2 regions of the Catenibacterium sp. UBA627 genome follow, and region 2 is predicted to be linked to the other one. Evidence: riboswitches for the same ligand, from Rfam matches in the RefSeq annotation. Region 2 holds a riboswitch; the other holds the start of a gene.
What was found. A riboswitch is a leader RNA that binds a small molecule or an ion and turns the genes downstream of it on or off. The one in region 2 is predicted to bind thiamine pyrophosphate.

Region 1 (5,388 bases), on a different contig from region 2:
GCAGTTGCTGCCAATCAGTGTGAAGGTGCTTATTTAGAAGATGGTAAAGGTTTATCAGTACCAGATATGTTACTTGGTGGAGATGTAAATACTCCAAGAACATTCTTACCAAAGACTGATAAGACTGCGTTCTATCCAAGCCATGAAGCAATTGATTTCTATCATCATTATGCTGAAGATATTGCTTTATTTGCAGAAATGGGATGGAATGTATTCAGATTATCAATCAACTGGGGTAGAATTTTCCCTAATGGTGATGATGAAACACCTAATGAAGAAGGTTTAGCTTTCTATGACAAGGTATTTGACGAATGTAAGAAACACAATATTGAACCTTTAGTTACATTATGTCATTATGAAATTCCTTGGAACATTGTGACTAAATACAATGGTTTCTCTGATAGAAGAGTGATTGATATGTTCGTTAAGTATGCAACTACTTGTATGAAACGTTATAAGGATAAGGTTAAATACTGGTTAACATTCAACGAAATCAATATCGCATGTATGGGTGAAGGTGGAATAGGTGACCTTTATGGTTTAGGTATCATGGATCCAGAAGATGTTAACTCTGATGAACGTATTCCATTAAACAAATTAAAATCTAACCCTCAGAAGACATTTGAAGCATTACATAATCAGTTCGTTGCAAGTGCATTAGTTGTGACAGAAGGTCATAAGATCAATCCTGATTTCATGATTGGTAACATGATTGCTCATACAACTTTATATCCATTAACACCAAATCCAAAAGATATTCTTGCAGCATTTAATGAAGATAACTTCAAGAATAACTTCTGTGGGGATGTACAAGTTCGTGGTGAATATCCAACATATATGTTCAGATATTTCAAGGATCATGGTATTGATACTTCATTTATTACTGAAGAAGATAAGAAGATCATTAAAGAAGGTGTCATAGACTTCTATACATTCTCTTACTATATGTCTAACTGTGTAACAGTTGATGAAAATGCTGAAAAGACAAATGGTAACCTTGCAACAGGTGCTAAGAACCCTTACTTAAAGGCTTCTGACTGGGGATGGCAGATTGACCCTGATGGATTAAGATATACATTAAATATCCTACATGACCGTTATCCTCATACACCATTAATGGTTGTAGAAAATGGTTTTGGTGCATTCGATAAGGTAGAAGAAGATGGCTCTGTACACGATACTTATAGAATTGATTACTTCAGAGATCATATTAAAGCAATGGATGAAGCTATCGAAGATGGTGTACCACTAATCGGTTATACAACTTGGGGACCAATCGACTTAGTATCTGCAGGTACTGGACAGTATGCAAAACGTTATGGTTTCATCTATGTAGATAGACATGATGATGGAACTGGGGACTTCTCTAGAAGCAAGAAAGATTCATTCTTCTGGTATAAGAAAGTCTGCGAATCTAATGGTGCTGATTTAGACTAATATAAAAGACGTAGCTCATATATACGAGTTACGCCTTTTTTCTTATTCATCAAAGATATTTACAATTTCACCATCAAGAATACGATTCATATTCTTAACAGCACAGAAGTTACCACACATAGAACATGTATCTTCTTTTTCAGGTGCTGCTTCAGCACGATAACGTCTTGCTTTTTCTGGATCAATTGAGTATTTAAATGTTTCTTCCCAGTCCAGCTTCTTTCTTGCACATGCCATCTTATTATCTAATTCCATGGCACCAGGAATACCTTTCGCAATATCTGCCGCATGTGCGGCAATCTTAGATGCAATAATACCTTCTTTAACATCGTCTAGATTAGGCAGACGAAGATGTTCTGCAGGAGTGACATAGCATAAGAATGATGCACCATAAGTGGCTGCAATAGCACCACCGATGGCGGCAGTAATATGATCATAACCAGGGGCAATATCAGTAACTAAAGGGCCTAATACGTAGAAAGGTGCACCTTTACAGATTGTCTTCTGGATTTCCATATTAGCGGCAATCTGATTTAAAGGCATATGCCCAGGACCTTCAATCATCACCTGCACATCTTTATCCCATGCACGCTGTGTTAATTCTCCTAAAGTCACTAACTCACCAATCTGAGCCACATCAGTTGCATCAGCCAAACATCCAGCACGACATGCATCACCTAAACTCATAGTAATATCATACTCACGGCAGATATCTAAGACTTCATCATAATATTCATAAAATGGATTTTCTTCTCCAGTCATAGCCATCCAGGCAAACATAATAGAACCACCACGAGAAACAATATTCATTAAACGCTTATTATTCTTAAAACGTTCATACATAGCTCTATTAATACCACAATGAATAGTCATGAAATCCACACCATCTTCAGCATGCATTCTAACAATATCTAACCATTCTTTTGCAGTAATATCTTTTAAAGCTTTATGATAATAAACAACAGCATCATAAATAGGGACAGTACCAATAATGGCAGGACATTCTTTAGTTAATCTCTTTCTAAAAGTACGTGTATCACCATAAGAACTTAAGTCCATGATTGATTCAGCGCCCATCTTTACTGCATTATTCACTTTTTCAATTTCTACATCCATGTCTTTACAGTCTCTAGAAATACCTAGGTTCACATTGATCTTAGTCTTCAACATTGAACCAATACCACTCGGATCAATAGAAGTATGATTCTTATTACATGGAATAATAGCATGTCCTTTCGCAATATGTTCACGTAATACTTCTAAATCCATAGATTCTTTTGCGGCTACAATTTCCATTTCAGGTGTAATAATACCCTGTCTAGCAGCATCCATTTGTGTTGTGTAACTCATATAAGTCCTCCTTTTGACAATAAAAAAAGGTATACCTGAGCATGTATACCTAAAAAAAACAAAATTCCTACGCCGGCATTATCCGTATCAGGTTTTATGGGTCGAAATCCGATCGTATTTCTTCTCAGCCGTCGCGTCAGCTCCCCTTTTTTTATTTGGTTGATAGTGCTATATTACATCTTATATAAATAAAATGCAACGCTTTCATAAAAAATGTTACAAAATTATTGTGAATTTTTGAACAAACAATGTAAAGATGAAACATTTTTACGAAAGTTTGTTCTCTATTTCTGAAAATTATAGAAATCATTTTCATTTCTATTTATAATTATTAGAAAGAGAAAAGGAGACAAGACAATGTTTAGAGACGACTTTTTATGGGGTGGCGCAGTAGCTGCTCATCAGTGTGAAGGTGCCTGGCAGGAAGGCGGAAAAGGAATCAGCTGTACAGATGTAGAAACAGCGGGGGACAACTTAACAGGAGCACCTAGACGTTTAACAGATGGTGTTCTTCCTGGAGAAGATTATCCAAACCATGTAGGTGTAGACTTCTATCATCATTATAAGGAAGATATCGCATTACTTGCTGAAATGGGATTCAAGGCATTTAGAACTTCTATTGCCTGGACAAGAATCTTCCCAAGAGGAGATGAAGAAACACCTAATGAAGAAGGTTTAAAGTTCTATGATGATGTATTTGATGAATTATTAAAATATGGTATTGAACCAATCATCACATTATCACATTTTGAATTACCTTGGGCACTCGCAAAAGAATATGGAGGATTTAGAAATCGTAAAGCCATTGATATGTTTGTGAAGTTCGCAAAGGTATGTTTTGAAAGATATCAGCATAAAGTAAAATACTGGATGACATTTAATGAAATCAATAACCAGGCTGATCCGACTCAGCATAACTTAATCCAGGAAGGTGCTGTATTATTAAAAGAAGGTGATGATGCTGAATATTTAATGTATTTATCAGCACATCATGAATTAGTCGCTTCAGCACTTGCAGTTAAGGCGGCTCATGAAATCAATCCTGACTTAAAGGTTGGTTGTATGATTGGTATGAATGGTGTTTATCCAGCTTCTCCAAAACCAGAAGATATGATGAATGCCTTAGGTGCTATGCATCAGAAATATTGGTTTGCTGATGTGCATGCAAGAGGACATTATCCAAACTATATCTTAAAGAAGTTTGAAAGAAAAGGATATGATTTCATTACTGAAGAGGATAAGAAGATCTTAAGTGAAGGTAAAGTAGATTACATTGGATTCTCTTATTACATGTCATTCGCAACTAAGTATCAGGGACGTAATGAAAAGACATTTGATTACTTTAGTGAAGACTTTGTAAGAAATGAATACTTAAAGGCTTCTGACTGGGGATGGCAGATTGACCCATTAGGATTACGCTGGTGCTTAAACTGGTTCTATGATCGTTATGAACTTCCAATGATGATTGTAGAAAACGGTTTTGGTGCTTATGATAAGAAAGAAGAAGATGGTACTGTAGATGACCAGTATCGTATTGATTACTTAAAGGCACATATTGAAGCAATGAGAGATGCAGTCACTTATGATGGTGTTGACCTATTAGGTTATACTATGTGGTCTCCATTTGATATTGTATCTGCTTCTACTGGTGAATATGATAAACGTTATGGTTTCATCTATGTTAACTATAATAATAACCATGAAGGGGACTTCTCTAGAAGTAAGAAGAAATCATTTTACTGGTATAAACACGTTATTGAAACAAACGGTGAAGAATTATAATACTCAAGAGATAGCTGCGGCTATCTCTTTTTTAGCAGTCGGATTTGACAAGTGCTAAATAAAGATTATAATTACCTACAGGTGATAAAGATGCATAACTATGTATTTGATTTTACTCATTCCTATAAAGGGGATTATCCACAGTTAACTTATTATGATTGTAGTGACATTGAAGGAACACGTTTATTCTGTGATCAACATGCAGAAAAACAATTAAAAGAGATGATAAGCAAGAATGGTATTTCTGGTATTCATTTTATTGATTCAGGCGATTATCATTACATCACTAAATTGATGACTGATTTTATTCATGAACCTTTTGATCTTGTTTTGATTGATCACCATACAGACATGCAGTCTTCTATTGTAGGAGATATGCTCAGCTGTGGAAACTGGGCTAAAAAAGCTTTACAAAACCCTTCTCTTCATCGTTTATATTTAATAGGACCAAGTAAACATGATTTGAAATCAATGGAACGGAATAAAGTATTAAGTTTCAGTATAGAAGAACTTGAGCAAGGTGTTACTATTCCTCTTGAAACGAAATATCCTGTTTATATTTCTATAGATAAGGATGTCTTAGATGAAAGATATGCTATGACGAACTGGAATCAAGGAGAGATGTCACTGGGGATGTTAGAGGATGTATTAGCTCACTTCTTAAAAAACTGTGAAGTAATTGGTATTGATATATGCGGTGATGATCCTGATATTGATGATTATCCTACTTATATAAAAGCTGAAAGAATCAATAATCTTTCTGATGATGCACTTTATCAAACTGCTATGAAAATATTAAAAAGGAGGAAAAAGAAATGA
Region 2 (5,388 bases):
CAATGGTATTAAGTTAAGCGACTAAATACCAAAAACCTCTTTGATTTTAAAATCAGAGAGGCTTTTTTATTTTTCACCAAGTTTAAGAAAAATATTGCTACTAGATTATCAAATTTAGCTTAACATCAGATTTTCTAATTCTTAAGAAACTGGAAAAGTATACATTCAAGATAAAGGAAATGGCATCTGTGATTCTTAGAACGATTGTGGATACAGAAATCTTCAATATCTAAATTGTATGAGCTATGCCCATTTCAATTCAGGAAGCATATTACGAGTATTGTTATGGGATTTTTTTGAATAAGTTAACCTCAAGCAAAAATTTACTTAAAAAGAGCGATTAAATATAAAAATAAGTAAAAAAGTCCTCCAGGTGTATGAATACCTGGAGGACATTTTTGTTAGTCTTTATAGAAAACTGAAGTAGTTTCTTATAAGTTTAATAATTCTTTTGTATCTCTAGCAATAACTAATTCTTCATCAGTTGGTACTACAAATACCTTGATCTTAGATTCAGGTGCAGAAATTAATCTTTCGCCATGACCTTCTACATTAGCCTTATCATCCAATACGATGCCTAATGCTTCTTTTACTAGATCAATAATTGCTTCTCTTGCGATAAAGCTGTTTTCACCAATACCAGCTGTGAATGAAATTGCATCAACATGTCCAAGTTCTACAAAATAAGAACCAATATAATCAGCAACACGTTTTCTAAACATGTTAAAAGCTAATTCGGCTCTTTGGTTACCAGCATCTTTTGCATCAATGATATCTCTCATATCACCAGATACACCAGATACACCTAATAAACCAGATTCCTTATTTAACATCTTGAATACAGTTTTCATATCATATCCAAGATTTTCAATTAAGTGGTCTACAACTGATGCATCAATATCACCAGAACGAGTTGCCATCATGACACCAGCAAGAGGTGTAAGACCCATAGAAGTATCAATAGACTTACCGTCTTTTACAGCACAAAGTGAAGCACCAGCACCTAAATGACATACAATGATATTAGCATGTTCAGGATTACCTAATAATTCCTGAGTACGCTTTGAAACATAGTAATGAGAAGTACCATGTGCACCATATTTTCTAATCTTGTTTTCTTCATAGAACTTATATGGGATAGGGTAAACTGCATTTTCAGGCTTAATAGAGTGATGGAATGCTGTATCAAATACTACAACAGCACCTGCAGTAGGAATAGCTTCCTTAAATGCATTGATACCGATAATATGTGCAGGGTTATGAAGTGGTGCAAGTGGTGATAATTCATCAATCTTAGCGATTACATCATCATCTACAACACAAGAACTATCGAAATAAGGACCACCCTGTACGACACGATGACCAATACCTTTGATTTCATCTAAATGTTCAACAATCTTCTTTTCAATTAATGTATCAAGTAATACTTGTACAGCTTCCTTGTGGGTAGGAACTGCAAAGATCTTCTTGTCTTTAGTACCATTGTACTTGATAGTGAATATTGAATCCTCCATACCGATTCTTTCAATAATACCAGAAGTGATAACACTTTCAGTATCCATTTCAAATAACTGGAATTTCAATGAAGAACTTCCACAGTTAACTGCTAAAACTTTTGACATGCTTATATCCTCCTAAACACCCCTATTATAAACAGAAACCCCTAACATTTCTACTATAAATTTAGATTACGTGACAAAAAGAATATTCTGTAATATAATTATTACTGCCAGGGGCGCATTTATTGCTGAGATAGGTGAAAGCCTTGACCCTTAGCATCTGATCTGGGTAATACCAGCGTAGAGAGGCCGCACTTTTTTAATGACTTCTTTGCGTCATTTTAGTCATTGGAAAGGGGAGATTATAAAATGAATAAGAAGACATTATCCACTAGAGCAATTGCTTATGTTGCGTTATTTATTGCTATGCAGTTAGTTCTAGAAGTACTATTTAAGGTGATTCCAGGACAGCCACAGGGTGGTTCTATTACTTTAAGTTTATTACCAATCGTACTTGCAAGTTATTTAATGGGTGCACAATATGGAATTATTGTCGGTGTTGGTGCCACTGCTATGCAGTTTGTATTAGGTCTTGCTTCATATTATGGACCTTGGTCTGTTGTATTAGACTATCTTGTACCATTATCAGCACTTGGTATTGCAGGTTTTATTCCTAATTTTAAATTAGGCAAGATTGAAGTTTATACAGGTATTTTTGTAGGAATGATCCTTAAGTTCATCTCACATTTATTATCTGGTGCTGTATTATTTGTAAGTTATGCACCTAAGAACATGAATCCTTGGGTTTATTCATTCTTATACAACATTGGTTATAATGTAGGTACACTTATTTTAACTTATGTAGTGTTTGCACTTATTTATCCAAAACTTCAGAAAGCATTTAAGGCTATTTAACAGTGGGAAACCACTGTTATTTTTTATTTTGAACAGAAAACGATAACTTAAAAAGGCTTTATTTAGGAAAAAACAGGTGAGGTTTATGTACATTTCACCTGTTTTTTGCTATTATATTCGATAGGTTGAAAGAGGTTTGATTATGAAGAATTCATTAGTGGGGCAGGATGTGCTCATCCATTGCTATAAACATGACGGTAAGCCACATCGTACGTGGTCACGCTGTAAAATATTAGAAGAAACAGATCGCCATTTTATCGGTATAAATAATAATACATTAGTTACAGAATCAGATGGTCGTTCCTGGGTCACTAAAGAACCAGCTATCTGTTATTTTCCTAAGGATAGATGGTATAATGTAATTTGTATGATCCGTAGTGATGGTATCTATTATTATTGTAATATTGCCTCTCCTATATTATATGATGGAGAAGCACTTAAGTATATTGATTATGACCTTGATTTAAAGGTATGGCCTGGCTATCGTTATAAAGTACTAGATGAAGGTGAATATGCGGCTCATCGTATTAAATATCAATATTCAGATGAATTAGATGAGATATTCCATGAACAGCTCAATCGTTTGATTGTGATGACGATGAATGCATCTGGTCCTTTTCGTGCAGGATTTGCCCAGGAGTGGTATAATAAGTATCAGCAGATGATGAAAAATAGAGGAACTAAAAATGATAAACTTAAAAAATGAAGCTGAAATGATTGCTTTTGGTAAACGTATAGGAGAAACAATCTTTCCCCATTCTATTATCACATTAACAGGGGATCTAGGGTCTGGTAAGACTACATTCACAAAAGGAATTGGACAGGGACTTGAAATCAAGAAGATCATCAATTCTCCTACTTTTACTATTGTGAAGGTTTATTCTGGACGTATGACCCTTTATCATTTTGATGCATATCGCCTAGAAGGGGCAGATGATGATTTGGGATTTGAAGAGATGTTTGAAGATGATGGCTTATGTGTGATTGAATGGCCACAGTTTATTGAAGACATTATTCCAGAAGAAAGATTAGAAATAGAAATAATAAAGAATGAAGATGAAACACGTTCTTTAAAGCTTCATCCTATTGGTGAAAAGTATGAGAACTATGTGAGGGAGGTTACACATGATTAGTTTAGTGATGGATACATCAAATAGTTATTTAGCTGTAGGCTTATTTAAGGATAATATGTGTCTAGAAGCCTTCCAGGAAAAAGGTTCTAGAAGACAATCAGAAAAAGCAATTCCTTCATTAAAGGAAGTACTTGATCGTCATCATATTGCATTAAAGGATGTGAATGAGATGATTATTACATCAGGACCTGGCTCTTATACAGGTGTCAGAGTTGCAATGACTATCGCAAAGACACTTGCTGCAGTGTCTGATGTAAGAATTAAATCTGTGAGTTCGTTAGCCGCTTATGCAGGTATGAATCAGGCACTAAGTGTTATTGATGCAAGAGGACACAAGGTCTTTGTTGGTGTTTATGAAAATGGTCTTCCTTTAATTAAGGAACAGGTCATGACTTTAGAAGATTTTACCCAATTACGTGCTGAATATGAAGACTTTGAACTTGTAGGTGAAGTAGGCTGTCTTGGGTTAGATGAAAAAGAATGTGATCTTTGTGCTAATATTTATGCATTAGCTCAGATGGCTGATCCAATCAAGAATGTTGATCTATTAGTACCAACTTATATTAAAGATGTTGAGGCTAAAAAAGCATGTTATTAAGAGAAATGCAGGAAGATGATCTTGATGAGATTGAAAGACTAGAAGGGTTATTATTTACCCCTGCCTGGTCTAAAGAAGATTTTCTTCATGAACTAAAAACAAATGATTATGCCCATTACTATGTTCTTGTAGATGACAAAATTGTTGGTTATGCAGGATTCTGGTATGCTTATGAAAACTGTGAACTAACTACAATTGGTATTGATCCAAATTATCAAGGAAAAGGCTTTTCTAAGTTATTGATGGATTATGGATTAAAAGAAGGACATAATAAGGGGTGTATTAATTATAGTTTAGAAGTGCGTGTATCAAATGAACGTGCGATTTGTTTATATAAGAAGTATGGCTATGAGATATGTGCTATACGTAAAGATTATTATGCAGACCATGAGGACGCTTATCTCATGGTAAGAAAGGAGGAAAAATAATGGCTGTTATTCTAGCTATTGAATCAAGCTGTGATGAAATGAGTGTTGCAATCTTAAAGGATGGAAAAGATTTATTAAGTCATGTTGTTGCATCACAGATTGATATCCATAAACAATATGGTGGGGTTGTTCCTGAAATTGCCAGCCGTAAACATGTTGAATGTGTCAGCACTGTTTTAAAGGAAGCATTAAGACAGGCAGAAATCTCTTTAGAGGAGATTGATGCAATTGCAGTCACAAAAGGACCAGGACTTGTAGGTTCTTTGCATGTTGGTATGCAGGAAGCCAAGACATTGGCTATTTATTTAAACAAACCACTTATTGGTGTACATCATATTGCGGGGCATATTTATGCTAATGAACTAGTGAATGATATTGAATATCCTGCAATGGCTCTTGTTGTTTCAGGAGGACATACAGAACTTGTTTATATGAAAAAGGAATTCTCTTTTGAAGTCATTGGTACAACATTTGATGATGCAATTGGTGAAGCCTATGACAAGGTAGGACGTGTTCTACATCTTCCATATCCTGGAGGACCTGTTTTAGATAAAATGGCGCATGAGGGAACTCATAGCTATACACTTCCAAAACCACTTGATGATGGAAGCTATAACTTCAGCTTCAGTGGCTTAAAGAGCGCTGTCATCAACTTAAAGCATAATGCAGACCAAAGAGGAGAGGAAATCAATGGCAATGACTTAGCCTGCTCATTCCAGGATGTGGCTATGGATACGATTGCTTCTAAAGCCCTAGCTGCTGCTCATGATCTTGATGTAAAGCAGATTATTGTAGCAGGTGGTGTGAGTGCGAAC

Region 1: linked by a shared signal. The riboswitch ahead of thiC (phosphomethylpyrimidine synthase ThiC) and the one ahead of B2S90_RS05205 (energy-coupled thiamine transporter ThiT) in region 2 are both predicted to bind thiamine pyrophosphate.

Annotation. Positions count from the first base shown of each region.
Region 1 is NZ_DBPF01000050.1:5,008-10,395, forward strand. Features, by position in the region: gene B2S90_RS03585 (glycoside hydrolase family 1 protein) at 1-1,437, shown strand, start outside; gene thiC (phosphomethylpyrimidine synthase ThiC) at 1,480-2,787, opposite strand; TPP riboswitch at 2,835-2,944, opposite strand; gene B2S90_RS03595 (6-phospho-beta-glucosidase) at 3,145-4,569, shown strand; gene B2S90_RS03600 (arginase family protein) at 4,660-5,388, shown strand; gene B2S90_RS03605 (flavin reductase family protein) at 5,385-5,388, shown strand, end outside.
Region 2 is NZ_DBPF01000079.1:12,675-18,062, reverse strand. Features, by position in the region: gene B2S90_RS05210 (acetate/propionate family kinase) at 432-1,622, opposite strand; TPP riboswitch at 1,722-1,823, shown strand; gene B2S90_RS05205 (energy-coupled thiamine transporter ThiT) at 1,869-2,414, shown strand; gene B2S90_RS05200 (DUF402 domain-containing protein) at 2,557-3,120, shown strand; gene tsaE (tRNA (adenosine(37)-N6)-threonylcarbamoyltransferase complex ATPase subunit type 1 TsaE) at 3,101-3,547, shown strand; gene tsaB (tRNA (adenosine(37)-N6)-threonylcarbamoyltransferase complex dimerization subunit type 1 TsaB) at 3,540-4,145, shown strand; gene rimI (ribosomal protein S18-alanine N-acetyltransferase) at 4,136-4,573, shown strand; gene tsaD (tRNA (adenosine(37)-N6)-threonylcarbamoyltransferase complex transferase subunit TsaD) at 4,573-5,388, shown strand, end outside.